One region of the Streptomyces sp. NBC_01197 genome, then DNA from elsewhere that is predicted to be linked to it. Evidence: predicted binding sites of a transcription regulator. Region 1 holds the regulator's gene; the other holds the start of a gene.
The links. The regulator HspR, encoded in region 1, represses chaperone genes until heat shock. The targets are predictions, from matches to a motif close to TTGAGNNNNNNNNNCTCAA.

Region 1 (10,016 bases):
TGTGCGCGGCCGCGCTGTACGAGATGGTCCGGGGGCGCGCCCGCGGAAGGGTCCACGCGGCAGCGGTGATCGCACCGCTCGGCTGGGCCGGGTACGTCCTGTGGGCCGGGGCGCGCACCGGCGATCTGCTCGGCGGGTACTTCACCGTGCAGGACGGCTGGGGGTCGCGGTTCGACTTCGGCGCGGGATGGCCGCCGGTCCTGGAGCAGATCGCGCTGGGTGAGCGGCCGCCTGCGGTGCTGGTCAGCGTGGTGCTCGTGGGGATCGCCGCGGTGCTCTTCGTGCGGCTCCTGCGGGACCGCGGCCGGCCGCCGCTGCCGGTGCTCGTGTACACGGGCGCGCTGCTGCTGGTGGTCGTGGGCGGCAGCGGGTTCTTCGAGTGCAGACCGCGCTTCCTGCTGCCCGCCTTCCCGCTGCTGCTGCCGGTGGCGTGGGCAATGGCGAAAGCCCGGCCCAGGACCGTGATCGTGGTGATCACCGTCCTGGCCGGGCTGTCGCTCGGCTACGGCGCCTATCTCCTGACGGACGCGGACGTACCGCTGTGAGCGCGGTTGCCGCCGACTCCGCTCAAGTGCGGGCTCCGCTCAAGTGCGGGCTCGCCGAGGCGCCGACTCCGCTCAGGCGTCGCCGCCCGGCTCGTCGTCGCCCTTGCCGGACTCCAGGTCCTGCTCAAGACCGAGCTGCTCGACGAGCCACTTGTCGAACTCGATCGAGGCGCGGACCCAGCTGACCGTGGACGACACGAAGTGCTCCAGGGCCACGCCGGTGCCGATGAGCATCTGCGCCTCACCGATGAGCCGGACGCTGCCGTCGTCGTGGGTGTGCGTGTAGACCTTGGGCCACAGGGTGCGGCGGTTCCAGTCGTCGATCAGCTCCAGGAGCTGGACCTTCTCCTCGATGCCGTGCGGGCGGTCGTAGAACGTCCGCACGGAGAAGACCTGCTGGTCGTCCTCACCGCGGAACATGAAGTACGTGCGGAATTCCTCCCACGGCGCGGCGAGGTCACCCTCGTCGTCCAGGACGTACTTCAGCTCCATCTGCTCAAGGAGCTGCTTGACCAGATCCTGGTCGGGAACGACGGGGCCCGCCGGTCCTGAATCCTGCGGATCGGGCTGGCCCCCGAAGTTCGGAATGGAGGACGGGTCGATGGTCATCTTTGAATTGCCCTTCGTACGAGTTCCACCATCCTCTCCCATGGCGGGCGGGGCATGGCAAGCCCCGCCCCGCACTATCGGCCAGTATCCGCTCCGGGCTTAGCCCACCCGCTCGACCGGGGACTCCGCGCGCCCCACGATCAGCCCGTCACCGACCCGGTCGACCCGGACCGTGTCGCCGTCGGTGACCTCGCCCGCGAGGATCTCCTTCGCGAGCCGGTCGCCGATCGCCGTCTGGATCAGGCGGCGCAGCGGCCGGGCGCCGTACGCCGGGTCGTTGCCCTCCTCGGCCAGCCAGGCCAGCGCCTCGGGGGTGACGTCCAGGGTCAGCCGACGGTCGGCGAGGCGCGCGGCCAGGCGGTCGATCTGGAGGCCCGCGATGTGCGCCAGCTCGTCGCCCGAGAGCGCGGAGAAGACCACCAGGTCGTCGAGGCGGTTGAGGAACTCGGGCTTGAAGGAGGCCCGTACGACACCGAGGACCTGCTTCTTCTTCTCATCGGGCTTGGTCAGCGGGTCGACCAGGTACTGGCTGCCCAGGTTCGAGGTCAGGATCAGGATGGTGTTGCGGAAGTCCACCGTGCGGCCCTGGCCGTCGGTGAGGCGTCCGTCGTCCAGGACCTGGAGGAGCACGTCGAAGACCTCGGGGTGGGCCTTCTCCACCTCGTCGAGCAGCACCACGCTGTACGGGCGCCTGCGCACCGCCTCGGTGAGCTGGCCGCCCTCCTCGTACCCCACATAGCCGGGAGGCGCGCCGACCAGCCGGGCCACCGAGTGCTTCTCGCCGTACTCGCTCATGTCGATACGGACCATGGCCCGCTCGTCGTCGAAGAGGAAGTCGGCGAGCGCCTTGGCCAGCTCGGTCTTGCCGACGCCGGTCGGGCCCAGGAAGAGGAACGAGCCGGTGGGCCGGTCGGGGTCGGCGATGCCGGCGCGGGTGCGGCGTACGGCGTCGGAGACCGCGCGGACCGCTTCGGTCTGGCCGATCAGGCGCCGGCCCAGCTCGTCCTCCATACGCAGCAGTTTCTGCGTCTCACCCTCCAGGAGACGGCCGGCCGGGATGCCGGTCCAGGAGCCGACCACATCGGCGATGTCGTCGGAGCCGACCTCCTCCTTGACCATGGTGCTCTTCGTGTCGGCGGTCTTGGCGGCCTCCTCCTCGGCCTCGGTGGCCGCCTCCAGCTCCTGCTCCAGGCCGGGGATCTCCCCGTACAGCAGCTTGGACGCGGTGTCGAAGTCGCCGTCGCGCTGGGCGCGCTCGGCCTGGCCGCGGAGTTCGTCGACGCGTTCCTTCAGCTCACCGACGCGGTTGAGGCCCTCCTTCTCCTTCTCCCAGCGTGCGGTGAGTCCGCGCAGCTCCTCCTCGCGGTCGGCGAGGTCGCGGCGCAGCTTCTCCAGGCGCTGCTTGGACGCGGCGTCCGACTCGTTCTTGAGGGCCAGCTCCTCCATCCGCAGCCGGTCGACGGAGCGCTGGAGCTCGTCGATCTCGACGGGGGACGAGTCGATCTCCATCCGCAACCGGGACGCGGCCTCGTCCACCAGGTCGATGGCCTTGTCGGGCAGGAAGCGGGACGTGATGTAGCGGTCGGAGAGGGTCGCGGCGGCGACCAGGGCCGCGTCCGCGATCTGGACCTTGTGGTGGGCCTCGTACCGGCCCTTGAGCCCGCGCAGGATCGCGATGGTGTCCTCGACGGAGGGCTCGGCGACCAGCACCTGCTGGAAGCGCCGCTCCAGGGCGGCGTCCTTCTCGATGTGCTCGCGGTACTCGTCCAGGGTCGTCGCGCCGACCATGCGCAGCTCACCGCGGGCCAGCATCGGCTTGAGCATGTTGCCCGCGTCCATGGCGGAGTCGCCGCCCGCGCCCGCGCCGACGACGGTGTGCAGCTCGTCGATGAAGGTGATGACCTGGCCGTCGCTCTCCTTGATCTCGGCCAGGACGGACTTCAGCCGCTCCTCGAACTCACCGCGGTACTTGGCACCGGCGACCATGGCCCCCAGGTCGAGTGCGATCAGCCGCTTGTTCCGGAGGCTCTCCGGCACGTCGCCCTTGACGATCCGCTGGGCGAGGCCCTCCACGACGGCCGTCTTGCCGACCCCGGGCTCGCCGATGAGCACCGGGTTGTTCTTGGTCCGCCGGGACAGCACCTGCACCACCCGGCGGATCTCGTGGTCCCGCCCGATGACCGGGTCGAGCTTGCCGTCACGTGCGGCGGCCGTGAAGTCCGTACCGAACTTCTCCAGCGCCTTGTACTGACCCTCGGGGTCGGGTGTGGTCACCCGGCGCCCTCCCCTGCTCGTCTCGAACGCTTCCAGCAATTCCTTGGCGCCGGCGCCCTGCTGCGTCAGCAGCTCACCCGCGTGGCCGCCCTTGGCGGCGATCCCGATGAGCAGATGCTCGGTCGAGATGTACTCGTCCCCCAGATCCTTTGCACGCTGCGACGCGTCCGCGATGACGGCGAGCACCTCGCGGTCGGGCTGCGGGGGCGCGACCGTCGAACCGGTCACGCTGGGCAGCCCGCCGAGCAGCCGCTCGGCCCCGGACCTGATGACCGCCTGGTCCGCTTCGACGGCGGCCAGCAGGTCGACGACGTTCTCGTTGTCCTGCCCCTCCAGCAGAGCGAGCAGCAGATGTACGGGAGTCAGGTCCGGGTTGCCGTCGGACACGGCGCGGCTGTTCGCCGCGGTGATCGCGTCCCGGCTCTTGTTGGTCAGCTCGGCGTCCACGTGTGCGCTCTCCTCCTCGCGGGGCGGGTCCGTCCCTGCAGTGACTCGGTGCGATGACTGTGCGCCACGACCAGGTGGTGACCTGGCGCAGGGGCCCAGTCTGCCTAGACTCAGGCAACGTGCATAAAAGTTGAGTCTATTCCACTCAACATGTCTTGGACAGGGCCGCCACCCCATGGCCGACAGGATCTCTGCCACACCCGGAACGGCGGGACGGCGGGGCCCGGGTAGGTTCGCGCCCATGGCCATTGACCCACGTAACCCCGATCCGCCCTACCTCAGCTTCTGGCGCGAATTCCATCGCTGCACGTTGACGACCCCGCGCCCGGACGGTTCACCGCATCTGGTGCCGGTCGGCGTGACGTGGGAACCGGAGGCCGGGATCGCCAGGGTCATCACCAACAAGAAGTCGCGGAAGGTCGCCAACATCCTGGCCGCGGGGCCCGACGGCGCACGGGTCGCGGTCTGCCAGGTGGCACCCGGGCGCTGGGCGACGCTGGAAGGGCGCGCGAGGATACGTACGGAGCCGGACGTCATCGCCGACGCGGTACGCCGTTACGCGGAGCGCTACGGGCGCACACCGACCGAGAACCCGGACCGGGTCCTGATCGAGATCACCGTCGAGCGGGCGATGGGCCGCGCCTGACCGGCGGCGGCGGCTCATGTACGCGACCCTCACGTACGCATCGCTCACGTACACAGCACAGCGGCGCCACCGTGTTCAGGTCACGGTGGCGCCGCTGTGTGGGGGAAGCACCTGAGCGATCTGTTACGACGGGGGAATCGCGTCAGGCACTGCGGGGGATAGCTGCGGTCGGCTCGGCGTCGAACAACTGGTGGTCACGCCGGTCGAGGTTCACGAACACCATGCCGTAGCGAACGGCGCAGCGAACAGGCTGTGGGGCGCCCCGGGGCTTGCGCAGACACCGGTAGGCGCGGACGTCACCATCGTCACCGTCGTCCTCGCGTACGACGACCACCGGCTCACCGAACAGGGTGACCATCAACGAGTCACCACGGTGCGGGATCGCCGTGACGAGGTCGATGAAATGCCACCCGGAGCGGTAGGCGACAGCCATCTCGCGCTGGAAGACTCTGTCATCCGGTGGGACGGTCATGCGCTCGCCGATGCCGAAGTGCTGCCCCAGCCGAGGTCGAGCGGGGCCGCCATGTGCACGCTTCCCCAGCCGAGATCCGAAGGAACGGCAGCAGCCTGCGCACTGCCCCACCCAAGATCTGCAGAACTTACTGCACCAAAAAGCACAGTTGCGGAGAAGACTGCCGCAAGCACCGAGCGAAGCATCTTTTTCTTCATAGTGGGCTTCGTCCTCACTTGATGTTTTCCTCTCCCCCGCGTTCCTAGACGATTGCTCATCCAGGCACGTCAACGCCACAGGGACGATGCATCATGTTCCTGCACATTCATGTTCCTGGGGGGTGGAGAATTGACCACAAGCTACGCAAACATGACACATCCTCACGCCATTACCGAACTTTGCGACGAGGGTGCGCGGCTTTACGCCAGCGCGCTGAGTCTTGGCAAGATCCCGCGCAGTGAGGTGGGCCCCGCCCCGTGTCTGCTGGAGTTCGCGCTGCTCCACCCCGACCCCGACGACGCGGGCTGGCTCCGCCCGGTACCGCCGTCGGCCGCGCTCACGCAGCGTCTCCACCCGATCGAGCGGGAGATTCAGGACCGTAGACGACACTCGGTGGAACTGACCGACACTTTCGAGCCGTTCATGACCATCAGCGCGCAGAACCCGCCCCCCACTCACGCCATCACCGTGCTGGAGGGCTTCGGGAGGATCAACGCGGCGCTCGATCTCGCCACCGCGGCGTGCCAGACGGAAGTGCTGACGATCCAGCCGGGGGGTGCCCGCAGCGAGCACGAACTCACTCAGGCCCTGGAGCGCGGCAGGCCGCTGCTCGACCGCGGCATCAGCATGCGGACGCTGTACCAGCACACGGTCAGGCACAGCCGCGGCACGCTGGCGTACGTGGACCTCGTCGCCGACGGGAAGGTGGAGATCCGCACACTCGAAGAGCTCATAGAGCGCTTGATGATCTTCGACCACACCGTGGCGTTCATTCCGGCCACCGACGACCGCCAGATCGCGCTGGAGCTCCGCCACCCGGGCATGGTCGAGTACCTCGTCAAGGTCTTCGAGCAGTTCTGGAGACGTGGCGTACCGCTGCAGGAGCCGATCCCGTACCACTCCAACCCCGAGGGGATATCGGGCGTCCGGCTGTCCATCGCCCAGTTGCTCGTCGAGGGGCACGTCGACGAAGCCATCGCCCGCCGGCTCGGGATGAACGTCCGCACCTGTCGGGCGCACATAGCGAAACTCAGCTCGGCACTGGGCAGCAACAGCCGCGCCCAGCTCGGCTACCTCATCGCGCGGTCCGGCATCCTCGATCCGTGATCCGGCCCTGGCCCCTGGCTGCGGCCCCGGAAACACGCAAAGCGGCCCACCAGCAGTGCCGGTGGGCCGCCCTCCGCGTTCGTGATCGTGCTTGTTACTCCGGCGACCGCTTCGGCCGCGGCCGCCAGACCACCAGTGCGCTGGTCTGCTGCATGTCCTGGTACGGGACCAGGTCGCGCCGGTACGAGGCGTGGACCTGCGCCTCGCGCTGCTGCATGGCCACCGCCGCGCCGTCCACCGCCGCCGAGAGCTCGGCGACCCTGGCCTGGAGCGCGGCGACCTGGTGCTCCAGCTCGATGATGCGTTTGATGCCCGCGAGGTTGATGCCCTCGTCCTGGGAGAGCTGCTGCACCGTACGGAGCAGCTCGATGTCCTGGGCCGAGTACCGCCGGCCCCGGCCGGCCGTCCGGCCCGGTGAGACCAGGCCGAGACGGTCGTACTGGCGCAGCGTCTGCGGATGCAGGCCGGAGAGCTGAGCGGCGACCGAGATGACGTACACGGGGGTCTCGTCGGTCAGTTCGTAACCCATGGCGGGGTCACGGCGTCCTCGGCGGCCATTCATCTCAAGCTCCCTTCACGGCCTGGAAGAGCTCCGCGCGCGGGTCGTGCCCCGCGGTCGCTTCGCGGTACGTCTCCAGCGACTCCCGTGCCTTGTCGCTGAGATCCGCCGGTACGGCGACCTCGACGGTGACCAGCAGGTCCCCCCGGGTGCCGTCCTTGCGTACGGCGCCCTTGCCCCGGGCCCGCATCGTACGGCCGTTGGGCGTACCCGCGGGCAGTTTCAGCGTGACCGGGGGCCCGCCGAGCGTCGGTACCTTGACCTCGCCGCCGAGTGCCGCCTCCGTGAAGGTGACGGGCACGGTGACGGTGAGGTTGTCGCCCCTGCGGCCGAAGACCGGGTGGGCGTCGACATGGACGATCACATAGAGGTCACCGGCCGGGCCGCCCTGCTCGCCCGGGGTGCCCTTGCCGCGCAGCCTGATCCGCTGGCCGTCGGAGACCCCGGCCGGGATCCGGACCTGCATGGTCCGGGAGGACTTGGCCCGCCCGGAGCCCTTGCAGACCTCGCAGGGGTTCTCGGCGATGAGCCCGCGGCCCTTGCAGTCCACACACGGATCGGTCAGTGAGAAACCGCCGCCGCTGCCGCGCGAGACCTGGCCGGTGCCGACGCAGGTCGGGCAGACCCTGGGGGTGCCGTTCTTGTCGCCGGTACCCGAACAGGCCTTGCACGGCGCCTGGCTGGACATCCGCAGCGGGACCGTGGCCCCGTCGACCGCCTCGGTGAAGCTGAGCGTCACCTCGGACTCGATGTCCTGGCCGCGGCGCGGCTGGGTGCGGGTGGTACCGGGACCGCCGCCCCGGTTGAACAGCCCGCCGAACACGTCCCCGAGTCCGCCGCCGAAACCGCCCGCGCCGCCCGGCTGCCCCGCTCCGCCCGGGGTGCCTCCGAAGAGGTCCCCCAGGTCGAAGTTGAAGGAGCCGCCGCCGGCGCCGGGCCCTGGCCGGTAGCCGCCGTTGCCGAAGAGAGCACGCGCTTCGTCGTACTCCTTGCGCTTCTTGGGGTCGCCGAGGACGTCGTTCGCCTCGGAGACCGCCTTGAACCGCTCTTCGGCCTTGGCGTCACTCTTGTTGGCGTCCGGGTGCAGCTCGCGGGCGAGCTTCCGGTACGCCTTCTTGATCTCGGCCTCGGTGGCGTCCTTCGGGACGCCGAGAACCTTGTAGTAGTCCTTCTCGACGAAGTCCTTGGTGCTCATCCCCGACGTCCCTCCTTCCGGTCGCTACTGATACTGATGCCAGCCCTTACTGATGTCAGCCCTCGTCCGGGCCACCGCTCTCCTCGTCCGGCGCGTCGTCCTTGGCCTGCGCGCCCGGCTGGGGCTCGGCCACCGCGACCCGCGCGGGGCGGATGGTGCGCTCGCCGAACCGGTACCCCGGCTGCAGGATCGCCACGCACGTGTCCTCGGTGATGTCGGGCGCGTACGAGTGCATCAGGGCCTCGTGGATCGTCGGGTCGAAGGGCTCGCCCTCCTTGCCGAACTGCTGGAGACCCATCTTCGCCGCCACCGTCTCCAGCGACTCGGCCACCGACTTGAAGCCGCCGACCAGCTCGCCGTGCTCCCGGGCGCGGCCGATGTCGTCGAGGGTCGGGAGGAGTTCGGACAGGAGGCCCGCGATGGCGACCTCCTTGACCTGGACCCGGTCCCGCTCCACCCGGCGGCGGTAGTTCTGGTACTCGGCCTGGAGCCGCTGGAGGTCCCCGGTGCGCTCGCTGAGCGCGGTGCGGACCTGGTCCAGCTGGGCGGTGAGTGCTGTCTCCTGGCCGTTCTGCTTGCTCTCTGCGTCCCCTGCCGGGGCCGCCGGCTCCGACTCCTTCCCGGAGTCGGGCCCGGCGGCCTTCGACGCGGCGTCTTCGGAGGTCGCGCCGGAGGGGACGTCGGGCTCCTCCTCGAAGCCCGGAGTCTCCTCCGTCATGCGGCGCCTCCCTGACGGCCGTCCTTCTCGTCGTCCACGATCTCGGCGTCGACCACGTCGTCAGGAGCCTCGGTGGCCTGCTCGGTGCCCTCGGCACCCGGCGCACCGCCGGCGGCAGCGGCGCCCTCGGCGTTCGCGTACATCGCCTGGCCGAGCTTCTGCGAGACCGCGGCGACCTTCTCGGTGGCCGTACGGATCTCGGCGGTGTCCTCACCCTTGAGCTTCTCCTTCAGCTCGGTGAGGGCCTCCTCGACCTCGGTCTTGACGTCGCCCGGGACCTTGTCCTCGTTGTCCTTGAGGAACTTCTCGGTCTGGTAGACGAGCTGCTCGCCCTGGTTGCGCGACTCGGCGGCCTCGCGGCGCTTGTGGTCCTCGTCCGCGTACTGCTCGGCCTCTTCGCGCATCCGGTTGACCTCGTCCTTCGGCAGCGAGGAGCCACCGGTGACGGTCATCTTCTGCTCCTTGCCGGTGCCGAGGTCCTTGGCAGCGACGTGCATGATGCCGTTGGCGTCGATGTCGAAGGCGACCTCGATCTGCGGCACACCGCGCGGGGCCGGCGGCAGACCGGTCAGCTCGAACATCCCGAGCTTCTTGTTGTACGCCGCGATCTCGCGCTCGCCCTGGTAGACCTGGATCTGCACGGACGGCTGGTTGTCCTCGGCCGTCGTGAAGATCTCGGAACGCTTGGTCGGGATCGTGGTGTTGCGCTCGATGAGCTTCGTCATGATCCCTCCCTTGGTCTCGATACCGAGGGACAGCGGCGTCACGTCGAGGAGCAGGACGTCCTTGACCTCGCCCTTGAGGACACCGGCCTGGAGCGAGGCGCCGATCGCGACGACCTCGTCCGGGTTCACACCCTTGTTGGCGTCCTGGCCACCGGTGAGCTCCTTGACGAGCTCCGCGACGGCCGGCATACGGGTCGAGCCACCGACGAGAACGACGTGGTCGATCTCGGAGAGCTGGATGCCCGCGTCCTTGATGACGTTGTGGAAGGGGCTCTTGCAGCGGTCCAGCAGATCGGCGGTGAGCTGCTGGAACTGCGAGCGCGTGAGCTTCTCGTCCAGGTGCAGCGGGCCCTCGGCCGATGCCGTGATGTACGGCAGGTTGATCGTGGTCTCGGTCGAGGACGACAGCTCGATCTTCGCCTTCTCCGCGGCCTCGCGGAGACGCTGGAGAGCCATCTTGTCCTTGGCCAGGTCCACGCCGTGACCGTTGGCGAACTGCTTCACCAGGTAGTCGACGACGC
Region 2 (10,016 bases), 1.3 Mb from region 1:
CGCATCGTGAAGGTCGGCTCGTCCACCTCGTCGGCGGTGCGCTCGTGGGTTTCGGGCCCTATCTCGTAACGCGACCTGGTCGGGATCGTGTTGGAGTTGGATTCGGCCATCGAGCCCGGCAGGTTGATCGCCGGTGCCGCGCCGGATTCGGGGACGAAGTGCGGGGGTGCGACCGGGGGGCCGTCCGGCAGCAGCGCGCTGGGCAGCACGACCACGGCGGCCACTCCGCCCTGCTTCTGCTCGCGCAGCTCGACCCGTACGCCGTGCCGCCTGGCCAGCAGCGAGGCCACGTGGAGGCCGAGTCCTGACTGCTCGTCGCCGGGCGCGCCGGGACGGGACGCGTCGGGGTCGGCGAGCAGCGCGTTGAGTTCGGTGCGCCGGCCTGGCGACATGCCGATGCCCTCGTCCTGTACGGAGAGCATCACCTCGCCGTTCTCCAGGAGCCAGCCGGAGAGCTGGACATGGGCTTCCGGCGGCGAGAACGCGGTGGCGTTCTCCAGCAGTTCGGCCACGAGGTGGCTGATGTCGTCGGCGGCGAAGCCCGCGATCTGGGCGTGCGGCGGCAGGGACTGGATGGCGACCCGCTCGTACCGCTCGATCTCACTGACCGAGGCACGCAGCACGTCCACCAGGGGCACCGGTCCCGCGCCCTGTCCATGGCCGTGCTCGGTGCCCGCGAGGACCAGCAGGTTCTCGCTGTGACGGCGCAGCACGGTCGCCATGTGGTCGAGCTTGAAGAGGGTGGCGAGCGCCTCGGGGTCCTGTTCGCGCTCCTCCAGGCCCTCGATGACCGTGAGCTGACGCTCGACCAGGCCGAGGGAGCGCAGCGAGAGGTTGACGAAGGTCGCGCGGACCGTGTGGCGCAGCCGGTCGAGGCGGGCGGTGACCTCGGCGGTGTCCGCCTCCAGCATGGCGCGCTCGGCGTCGAACCGGTCCCGGCCGCCGCGCAGCTCGCGCTGGTCGCCCGCGAGGGCTTCGGCGCGGGCGTCCGCGGTCAGCACCCTGGTGTGCAGGGCGTTGATGGAGCGGACGACCTGGGCGAACTCGTCGTTGCGGCCGGTGAAGACGATCGGCTCCTCCGTCTCGGGCGACCCGGCCAGGCGCGCGGCGCCGATCCGGAGCACCGCGAGCGGGCGGGTGAGCGTACGCGCGACGGCGGCGCCGACCCCGATGGTGAGGAGCAGCAGGAATCCGGCGAGGGCGATCCGCAGTTCGAGGGCGGTCACGGCCTCGTCGCGGAGCGCGGCGATCCGTTTGGCCTGCCGGATACCGAGCGAGGCCTCGACGCCGCGCATCTGGTCGGTGCGCGCCGCGAGCGCGGAGCCCACCTTGACCGGGTTGGTCTTGAGGTCGGACGCGGAGAGCGTGGGCTGGTCGGTCAGCCGCGAGAGATAGCCCTCGGCGGTGCTGACCTCCGGGCCGGAGACCGTGGAAGCGAGCGACTCCTGGTCGGCGGGGTCCGCGGCCTGGTCGAAGTCGGCGAGGGCGGCGAGTTCGCGGACCCTGGACTGCTGGGCCGCCGTGCTCAGCGCGTCCCTGGTGCGGCCGTCCGCGCCGCCGGTGTCGCCCGACTGCTGGACATAGGTTCCGGTCACCGGGTCGTACACGGGGGTCGTGACGGGGCGCGGGACGGCCAGCGCGCCGAGCAGCAGCCCGCGGGTCTGCGAGGCCTGCCCGACCGCCCGGCCGAGGTAGGCCGCGGCGCGGGTGGCCGCCGCCTCCCCGGGCGGTGTGCGGTCGGCGAGTTGGCCCGAGATCTCCTGGACTTTCTCGATCAGGTCGGAGTACGCCTTGTTGGCTTCGAGCGCGGTGCTCTTGCCGGTCAGGGCCGTCCTGCGCACGGAGGGGAGGGTGGCGAGGTCATGCCGGAGAGCGGCCGGTGCGGACGCGCCGATCTCCTCGATGTCGCTGTCGACACGGGTGGCCCGGTCGGCCGCCAGTCTGTCCTTCTTGGCGCGCCCGCCCGCGATGTAGACCGTGACGTCGTCCCGCTCGTCCGCGAGGTCGTGCGCCAGGGAGACGGTCTGCTGGTCCAGGTCGGAGAGGGTCACCAGTCGCTGGGCGTCGGTCAGTTCGGCCGACGCGCTGTAGACCGCCGGGGCACTGGCCGCGAGGACGGCGAGGCCGACGACGGCCACACCTGCGACCAGGCGCCTGCGTACCCGGGTGGTGCGCTCGGGTGGCACGCCTCTGTTGCCCCGAAGCCGCTTGTTCTGCACCGGTGCTCACAATCTTGACTCGTCCACGCATGACGCCGAGGTGATGACTGATCACAAGGATGCACTCCCACCTCTGGTACCGGCTTCTGACCATTCCAGTGGTTTTGGGAGGGGAGTGTGCATCACCAGGTCAGCCACCTGAACGAGTGAACATCAACAGCAAGTTGGCGAACAACTCTGCGACCCGCGCACGCGGGGCGCACGCGGGGCGCCGGTTGGAACTTCCGGACCGGCTTTGGCAGGATGCCCGCCCGCAGCGGACCGGCGGAGTAACGGAGTCGTACATTCCGTGCCAAGTTCCCCCGCCCGCACGGCGGTCCGTACCTTTCGCCCGTGCCTGTGCGCCCCCCCGTGAAGGCATCGGGCAGACTGATCGGTATGCGGATCGAACTCGCCTCCACCCCGGGCACCCCCGAACGTCCCAACGAGGACTGGGCGGGTGCCGTCCTGCCTGCCTCGGGGCGGGGCGGGCTACTCGTACTGCTGGACGGCGTGACTCCGCCCGCGGGGGCCGACGGATGTGTGCACGGCGTGCCGTGGTTCACCGCCCGGCTCGGCGGTTCCCTGGTCGAACTGTCCGGTTCGCGGGAGGATATGAGCCTGCGTGAGGTACTTGCGGAGGCAATTCGCCTTACCGCCGAAGCTCACGGCTCAATCTGTGACCTTTCTCACGTGCGCACCCCGCAGGCAACCGTCGTCATGGCGCGCTGGTCCGCCGGGACAGTCGATCACCTGGTGCTGTCCGACTCGGTCCTGCTGGTCGAGGACGCCTCGGGGGCCGTACGGGCGGTGCTGGACGACCGCCTGGACCGGCTGCCGCGCGAGGTGCTGGCGACCGAGGCGACGGCCGACGCGGCACGGAACCGGGAGGGCGGGTTCTTCACAGCGGCCGCCGATCCGGCGGTGGCGGCGCGCGCGGTGACCGGGCGCACGCCCCTGGCGGAGGTACGGGCGCTGGCCGCGCTCAGTGACGGCGCGGGCCGCTGGGTGGAGGTCTTCCGGGAGGGCGACTGGGCGGAGTGCCTGGCGGTGCTGCGCAAGGAGGGTCCAGAGGCACTGATCGGGCGGGTGCGGGCGCTGGAGGACGCGGACACGGACCGCGCGTTCCTGCGGAACAGCAAGACGCACGACGACGCGTCGGCCGTGCTGGTGGAGCTGTAGAGGCCCGGATGGGGCTGTGCAGGGGCGCGGGCTGGAGCCGCGGGAGCCGGCCGGAGGCCGCGTACGGTTACCGGCCCGCAGTCCGGTCCCCGTCGGCCGGCCGGCCTGGAGGCCTCAGCCCCTCAGCCCCCAGCCCCCGGCTCAGCCCTCCGCCCGGGCGTTCAAGTGGTGCAGCAGGCGAGCCAGTTCCGCGACCTCGGCCCGGTCCCAGCCGTCCAGCTTGCGTACGTACTCGGCCCGGCGCGCGTCCCGCACCCGGCGCATCCGTTCGCGCCCCTCGACGGTGAGCTGCACCAGGAAGGCGCGCCCGTCGCCGGGGTCCTGCTCACGGGTGACCAGTCCGAGGACCTCAAGGGACCGCAGTTGACGGCTTATGGTCGCCCGGCCGACTCCGATATAGGCGGCCAGGTCGGTGGCCCGCTGCCCGCCCCACTCGTCGAGGCAGACCAGCAGCCCGTAGGCCGCGGCCTCCAGATCAGGGTGGACGGCGCGCGACATCTCACCGGACGAAGCCCGCGCGCGGCGCAGGAAGACGGCCAACTCCCGCTCCAGCGCCAGGTATTCATGGTCCACACCATTCTCCGGCGGGACGGGGAGTTCACTTGCAGTACCGCTGTCGTGCACGTCAGCACCCCTTACGAGCTTTCCCGATCCTGAAAGTTTCTTTCAGCGTCTGCCATCGCCGCAGCTGGGCCAGTATTTCGCAGGAGTAGACCAACGGCAGCACCCAGGCCCCCTTCCGCCGCACGGGTCTACGTGCGTAGCGTCGTCATCGCTGGCATGTCCACACCACGACATATCGGCGATGACTGAGCTCTCCCAGCTCCCCCACCGAGCCTTTCGGAGGCACGCACATGCCCGTGCTCAGATCCGGAACGGCCCGACGCGGACGCACCGCCGCAGTCGGGATCCTTCTCGCCTTCCTCACCTCCCTGCTGGCCCTGCCCGGCTCGGCCTCCGCGGCCGGCCCCCCGGCGCGCGGCACGGCCACCATGGGGATGGGCGTCATCGCGCACGACGGCCAGGGCGGCGCCCCTCACAACACCCCCTCCGCGGTCCAGACCGAAGGCGTCGACGTCTCCGGCTACCAGGGCAACGTCAACTGGGCGACGCTGTGGGGCAGCGGCGTGCGGTGGGCCTACACCAAGGCCACCGAGGGGAACTACTACACGAACCCCTCCTTCACCCAGCAGTACAACGGCTCGTACAACGTCGGGATGATCCGCGGCGCCTACCACTTCGCGACCCCGAACGACTCCAGCGGTGCGAACCAGGCGAACTACTTCGTCAGCCACGGCGGCGGCTGGTCCCGCGACGGCAAGACACTGCCCGGGGTGCTGGACATCGAGTGGAATCCGTACGGCGACGCCTGCTACGGGCTCAGCGCGGCATCGATGGTCTCCTGGATCCACGCCTTCGCCAACACCTACAAGTCGCTCACCGGACGCGACGTGGTCATCTACACCGCGACCAGCTGGTGGACGCAGTGCACGGGGAACAACAGCGGCTTCGGGGCCACCAACCCGCTCTGGATCGCCCGCTACAACACGACGCCGGGCACGCTGCCCGCCGGCTGGGGCTACCAGACCATGTGGCAGTACACCTCCAGCGGGCCGACGGTCGGCGACCACGACAAGTTCAACGGCGCGCTGGACCGGGTCCAGGCACTCGCCAACGGCTGACGCCGCGGACCGCACCACCGTCTGCCGCAGGCCCCCGGCGCGCTGCCGGGGGCCTGCGTATTCCTTCAGCCGTTCTCCGCTACGGCACCGGGCCGTCAGGCGGCCGCCGGAACCCGTACCTCCGCGGGGGACAGCGCGATCTCCAGGACCTGGCGTACGTCCGTCACCGGGTGCACCTCCAGGGTGTCGAGCACCTCGGCGGGTACGTCGTCCAGATCGGCCTCGTTCCGCTTGGGGATCACCACGGTCGTGATGCCCGCCCGGTGCGCGGCCAGCAGCTTCTGCTTCAGACCGCCGATCGGCAGCACCCGCCCGGTCAGCGACACCTCGCCGGTCATGGCCACGTCCGTGCGGACCTGCCGGCCCGAGAGCAGCGACGCCAGCGCGGTCGTCATCGTGATGCCCGCGCTCGGGCCGTCCTTGGGCACCGAGCCCGCCGGGAAGTGGATGTGCACTCCGCGTTCCTTCAGATCCGCGACGGGCAGCTCCAGTTCGGCGCCGCGCGAGCGCAGGAAGGAGAGCGCGATCTGCGCCGACTCCTTCATGACGTCGCCGAGCTGGCCCGTGAGGGTCAGCCCCGCCGCCCCGGTCTCGGGGTCGGCCAGCGACGCCTCGACGAAGAGGACGTCGCCGCCCGCGCCGGTCACCGCGAGTCCGGTGGCCACACCGGGCACCGCCGTACGGCGCTCCGCCGGGTCCTGGGCGGACTCCGGCACATGGTGGGGGCGTCCGATCAGCGGCCGCAGCCCGGCGTCGGTGACGGTGAGCGGCAGCTCCTGCTCGCCCAGCTCGTGCTGGGCCGCGACCTTCCGCAGCAGCCTGGCGACGGCCCGCTCCAGATTCCGTACACCGGCCTCGCGGGTGTACTCCCCCGCCAGCTTGCGCAGCGCGGAGTCGTCGAGCGTCACCTCGCCGGGCTCGAGACCCGCGCGCTCCAGCTGCCTGGGCAGCAGGTGGTCGCGGGCGATGACGACCTTCTCGTCCTCGGTGTAGCCGTCGAGCCTGACCAGCTCCATCCGGTCGAGCAGCGCCTCCGGGATGGCTTCCAGCACATTCGCGGTGGCCAGGAACACCACATCGGACAGGTCGAGCTCGACCTCCAGGTAGTGGTCCCGGAAGGTGTGGTTCTGGGCCGGGTCGAGCACTTCGAGCAGGGCGGCCGCCGGGTCGCCCCGGAAGTCCGAGCCGACCTTGTCGATCTCGTCGAGCAGGACGACCGGGTTCATCGAGCCGGCCTCCTTGATCGCCCGCACGATCCGTCCGGGCAGCGCGCCGACGTATGTACGCCGGTGTCCGCGGATCTCCGCCTCGTCCCGTACGCCGCCGAGCGCGACGCGGACGAACTTGCGGCCCATGGCGTGCGCGACCCCCTCGCCGAGTGAGGTCTTGCCGACTCCGGGCGGGCCGACGAGCGCCAGTACGGCGCCGCCGCGGCGGCCGCCGACGATGCCCATGCCGCGGTCGGCACGGCGCTTGCGCACGGCCAGGTACTCGGTGATGCGCTCCTTCACGTCGTCCAGGCCCGAGTGCTCCGCGTCCAGTACGGCCTTGGCGCCCCTGATGTCGTACTCGTCCTCGGTGCGTTCGTTCCACGGCAGTTCGAGGACCGTGTCCAGCCAGGTCCGGATCCAGGAGCCCTCGGGGCTCTGGTCGGACGAGCGCTCCAGCTTCTCGACCTCCTTGAGCGCGGCCTCCCTGACGTACCCGGGGAGTACGGCGGCCTCGACGCGGGCCCGGTAGTCGTCGGACTCGTCGTCCGCCTCGCCGTTGAGCTCGGAGAGCTCCTTGCGTACGGCCTCCAGCTGGCGGCGGAGCAGGAACTCGCGCTGCTGCTTGTCCACGCCCTCCTGGACGTCCTTGGCGATGGACTCGGCGACGTCCTGCTCGGCGAGGTGCTCGCCCAGCCACTGGACGGCGAGCTTCAGCCGGGCCACCGGGTCGGCGGTCTCCAGGAGCTCGGTCTTCTGGGCGAGGGTGAGGAACGGCGAGTAGCCGGAGTTGTCCGCGAGGGCCGACACGCCCTCGATCTGCTGGACGCGGTCGACGACCTGCCAGGCTCCGCGCTTCTTCAGCCAGTCGGTGGCGAGCGCCTTGTACTCCTTGACCAGCGCGGTGACGGCGCCGGGCAGCGGCTCGGGGTCGGTCTCGTCCACGGGGGTCCCCTCGACCCAGAGCGCGGCGCCCGGGCCTGTGGTGCCCGCACCGATACGGACCCGGCCGCGGCCCCGGACCAGGGCTCCGGGGTCTCCGTCGGAGAGCCTGCCGACCTGTTCGACGGTGCCGAGGACGCCGGTGCTCGCGTAGCTGCCGTCGAGCCGCGGAACGAGCAGGACCAGCGGCTTGTTGCCGCTGGAGCGGGCGGAGGACGCCTGGGCGGCCTCCACGGCGGCGCGTACGTCCGCTTCGGAAAGGTCCAGCGGCACCACCATTCCGGGCAGCACGACCTCGTCGTCGAGCGGCAGCACGGGCAGGGTGAGCGGTGTGGACGTGTCAGCCATGATCTCCCCTTAGGCAGTGAAGTTGAGCTATGCAGACTCAATGCCGGGAGGGGCGCTGGTGTTCCCGGGTGGCCGTTCGCTCTCAGCGATCGGGTCCGCCATCAGGTCAGGAGGCCGCCGCGGAGGCGTCAGCGGGGCTGCCGGGCTCACCCGTGGAGGAACCCGGGCCGACCGGTACGCCGGACGGCCCGGACCCGGTGAGTGCCGTGGGCGCCGCCGACCGGGGCGCGCGGCCCGTCCTGGCGGCCGCCCAGCGGCGCACCAGCGGCCAGCAGGCCACCCCGATGGCGAGCGAGAGCGGATGGCCCCAGTCGGTGAGGGGGTCTCCGAGGGTCAGCAGCGCCTGGACGAGCGCCGTGGCGACGGCCGCCAGGAGGGGCCAGCGCAGCAGTGGCGGAAGCAGTCCGGCCAGCGCTCCGACACCGGTCATCAGTCCGAAGCTGATGCCGTAGTCCAAACGGTGGAGCGAGGAGTCGGGGAGATGACCGGCGGCGACCGCGACACCGACCGGGATCTCGGTGGCCAGCGTCGCCAGGACATGCCCGGTAAGGAACACCGCGCCGGTGCGCAGGGCGCCTATCCGGCGCTCCAGGGCGGTCAGGACGAGCAGGAAGCCCGCCGCGGACACCGAGAGCAGGCCGCCGGCTATCCACAGGGCGCTGCCCACCAGGACGAGGAGCGGGGTGCGGGCCAGATGCGCCATGTCCGTACTGGAATCGCGCAGCAAGGCGGTGACGGTGTGCGGGTCGGCGTGCTCGGCGAAGAGCGAGGTGGCGACCAGCACCAGGACGTAGACGAAGGTGAAGGGCGTACCGGCGGGGGTGGGCAGCAGGCGCAGCAAGGGCAACAGGGCCCGGCCCGGGCCACCGGCCGGGCGTCGCGTCCGCTGCGTGTGGTGCACTCTGTCTGTCCCGTCGGCCGTCGGTCTGTCCGTTCGACTCCACTCCCCCCAACGTTCACTCTCCGGGATAGCCTCCGACGGCGCCTATGACATCCACCACACGAAGCAACCCCCGCACCCCCCGTGGCGTCCGGGGCCGATCCGGGAGGGATCATCACCTTGGACGTACGCACGCTTGACCGGCGCGAGGGCCCGTACGGAGAAGTCGTGCTGCGCGAGCGCGGGGAGCACTTCGAGATCATCGCCAACGGGTGCTTCCTGATGGACACGTCGGACGGCCGCTCGGAGCGGCTGCTGATCGATGCGGCGCTGGCCGCGCTGCCGGCCGGCCGCGACCGTCCCTCCGTACTCATCGGCGGACTCGGCGTCGGATTCTCACTCGCACACGCCGCGGCAGACCCCCGCTGGGGCCGGATCACGGTCGTCGAACGCGAGCAGGCCGTCATCGACTGGCACCTGGAGGGTCCGCTCGCCCGGATCTCTGGCGCGGCGCTCGCCGATCCCCGGACTGTGATCCTGCCCACCGATCTGGTCGCACACATGCGCGGATCCACATCGGCATATGACGCTTTGTGCCTGGACATCGACAACGGGCCGGAGTGGACGGTCACCGACGACAATGGCGGGCTGTACACCGCCGACGGGCTCACAGCCTGTATGGAACGGCTGAAACCGGGAGGAATCCTGGCCGTCTGGTCGGCTCAGCCTTCGGCGACTTTTGAGGAAGCCTTGCGGAATGCCGGGTTCAGTGGGGTAAGGACCGAAGAGATCCCAGTTGCCCGGGGCGTGCCTGACGTGGTCCATCTCGGTGTTCGCCCTGCGTAGCCGGGACGGCGTCCGGGCATCTAGTCTGCTGACCGGCAGATGAGATCTGGACGCTTTGTCCAAGAACGCAGCTGGGACACAGCCGCGTACGCAGCAGAACGCACATTCAAGAGCGCACTTCCAGGGGCGGGCGATGGAGCAGACACACACCACCCACAACGGCGTCGCGGCCACCCCGGGCGCCCAGCGCCGGGTGCTGGTCGTCGAGGACGACCCGACAATCGTCGACGCCATCGCCGCACGGCTGCGGGCCGAGGGTTTCCAGGTGCAGACGGCAACGGACGGCCCGGCGGCGGTGGACGCGGCCCAGGGCTGGCAGCCGGACCTGATGGTCCTCGACGTGATGCTGCCCGGCTTCGACGGCCTTGAGGTCTGCCGACGCGTCCAGGCGCAGCGGCCGGTGCCGGTCCTGATGCTGACGGCCCGCGACGACGAGACCGACATGCTGGTCGGGCTCGGTGTCGGCGCCGACGACTACATGACCAAGCCGTTCTCCATGCGTGAGCTGGCGGCCCGCGTCCATGTCCTGCTGCGGCGGGTGGAGCGGGCGACCATCGCCGCATCGACGCCGCGCAGCGGCATCCTGCGCCTCGGTGAGCTGGAGATCGACCACGCGCAGCGCCGGGTCCGGGTGCGCAACGAGGACGTACATCTGACGCCCACCGAGTTCGATCTGCTGGTCTGCCTGGCGAACACCCCGCGTGCCGTCCTCTCGCGCGAGCAGCTGCTC

Region 2: a site for HspR is predicted at 7,583-7,601, ahead of lon (endopeptidase La). Genes of this name have one in related genera too.

What each region holds. Positions count from the first base shown of each region.
Region 1 is NZ_CP108569.1:3,520,873-3,530,888, forward strand. Features, by position in the region: gene OG452_RS16005 (hypothetical protein) at 1-545, shown strand, start outside; gene OG452_RS16010 (YbjN domain-containing protein) at 618-1,154, opposite strand; gene clpB (ATP-dependent chaperone ClpB) at 1,254-3,875, opposite strand; gene OG452_RS16020 (pyridoxamine 5'-phosphate oxidase family protein) at 4,117-4,521, shown strand; gene OG452_RS16025 ((2Fe-2S)-binding protein) at 4,664-4,993, opposite strand; gene OG452_RS16030 (helix-turn-helix transcriptional regulator) at 5,342-6,298, shown strand; gene OG452_RS16035 (heat shock protein transcriptional repressor HspR) at 6,393-6,860, opposite strand; gene dnaJ (molecular chaperone DnaJ) at 6,862-8,052, opposite strand; gene grpE (nucleotide exchange factor GrpE) at 8,108-8,770, opposite strand; gene dnaK (molecular chaperone DnaK) at 8,767-10,016, opposite strand, start outside.
Region 2 is NZ_CP108569.1:2,244,158-2,254,173, forward strand. Features, by position in the region: gene OG452_RS10020 (sensor histidine kinase) at 1-2,219, opposite strand, end outside; gene OG452_RS10025 (hypothetical protein) at 2,598-3,380, shown strand; gene OG452_RS10030 (MarR family winged helix-turn-helix transcriptional regulator) at 3,522-4,004, opposite strand; gene OG452_RS10035 (lysozyme) at 4,235-5,062, shown strand; gene lon (endopeptidase La) at 5,158-7,560, opposite strand; gene OG452_RS10045 (rhomboid-like protein) at 7,667-8,461, opposite strand; gene OG452_RS10050 (spermidine synthase) at 8,615-9,286, shown strand; gene OG452_RS10055 (response regulator transcription factor) at 9,420-10,016, shown strand, end outside.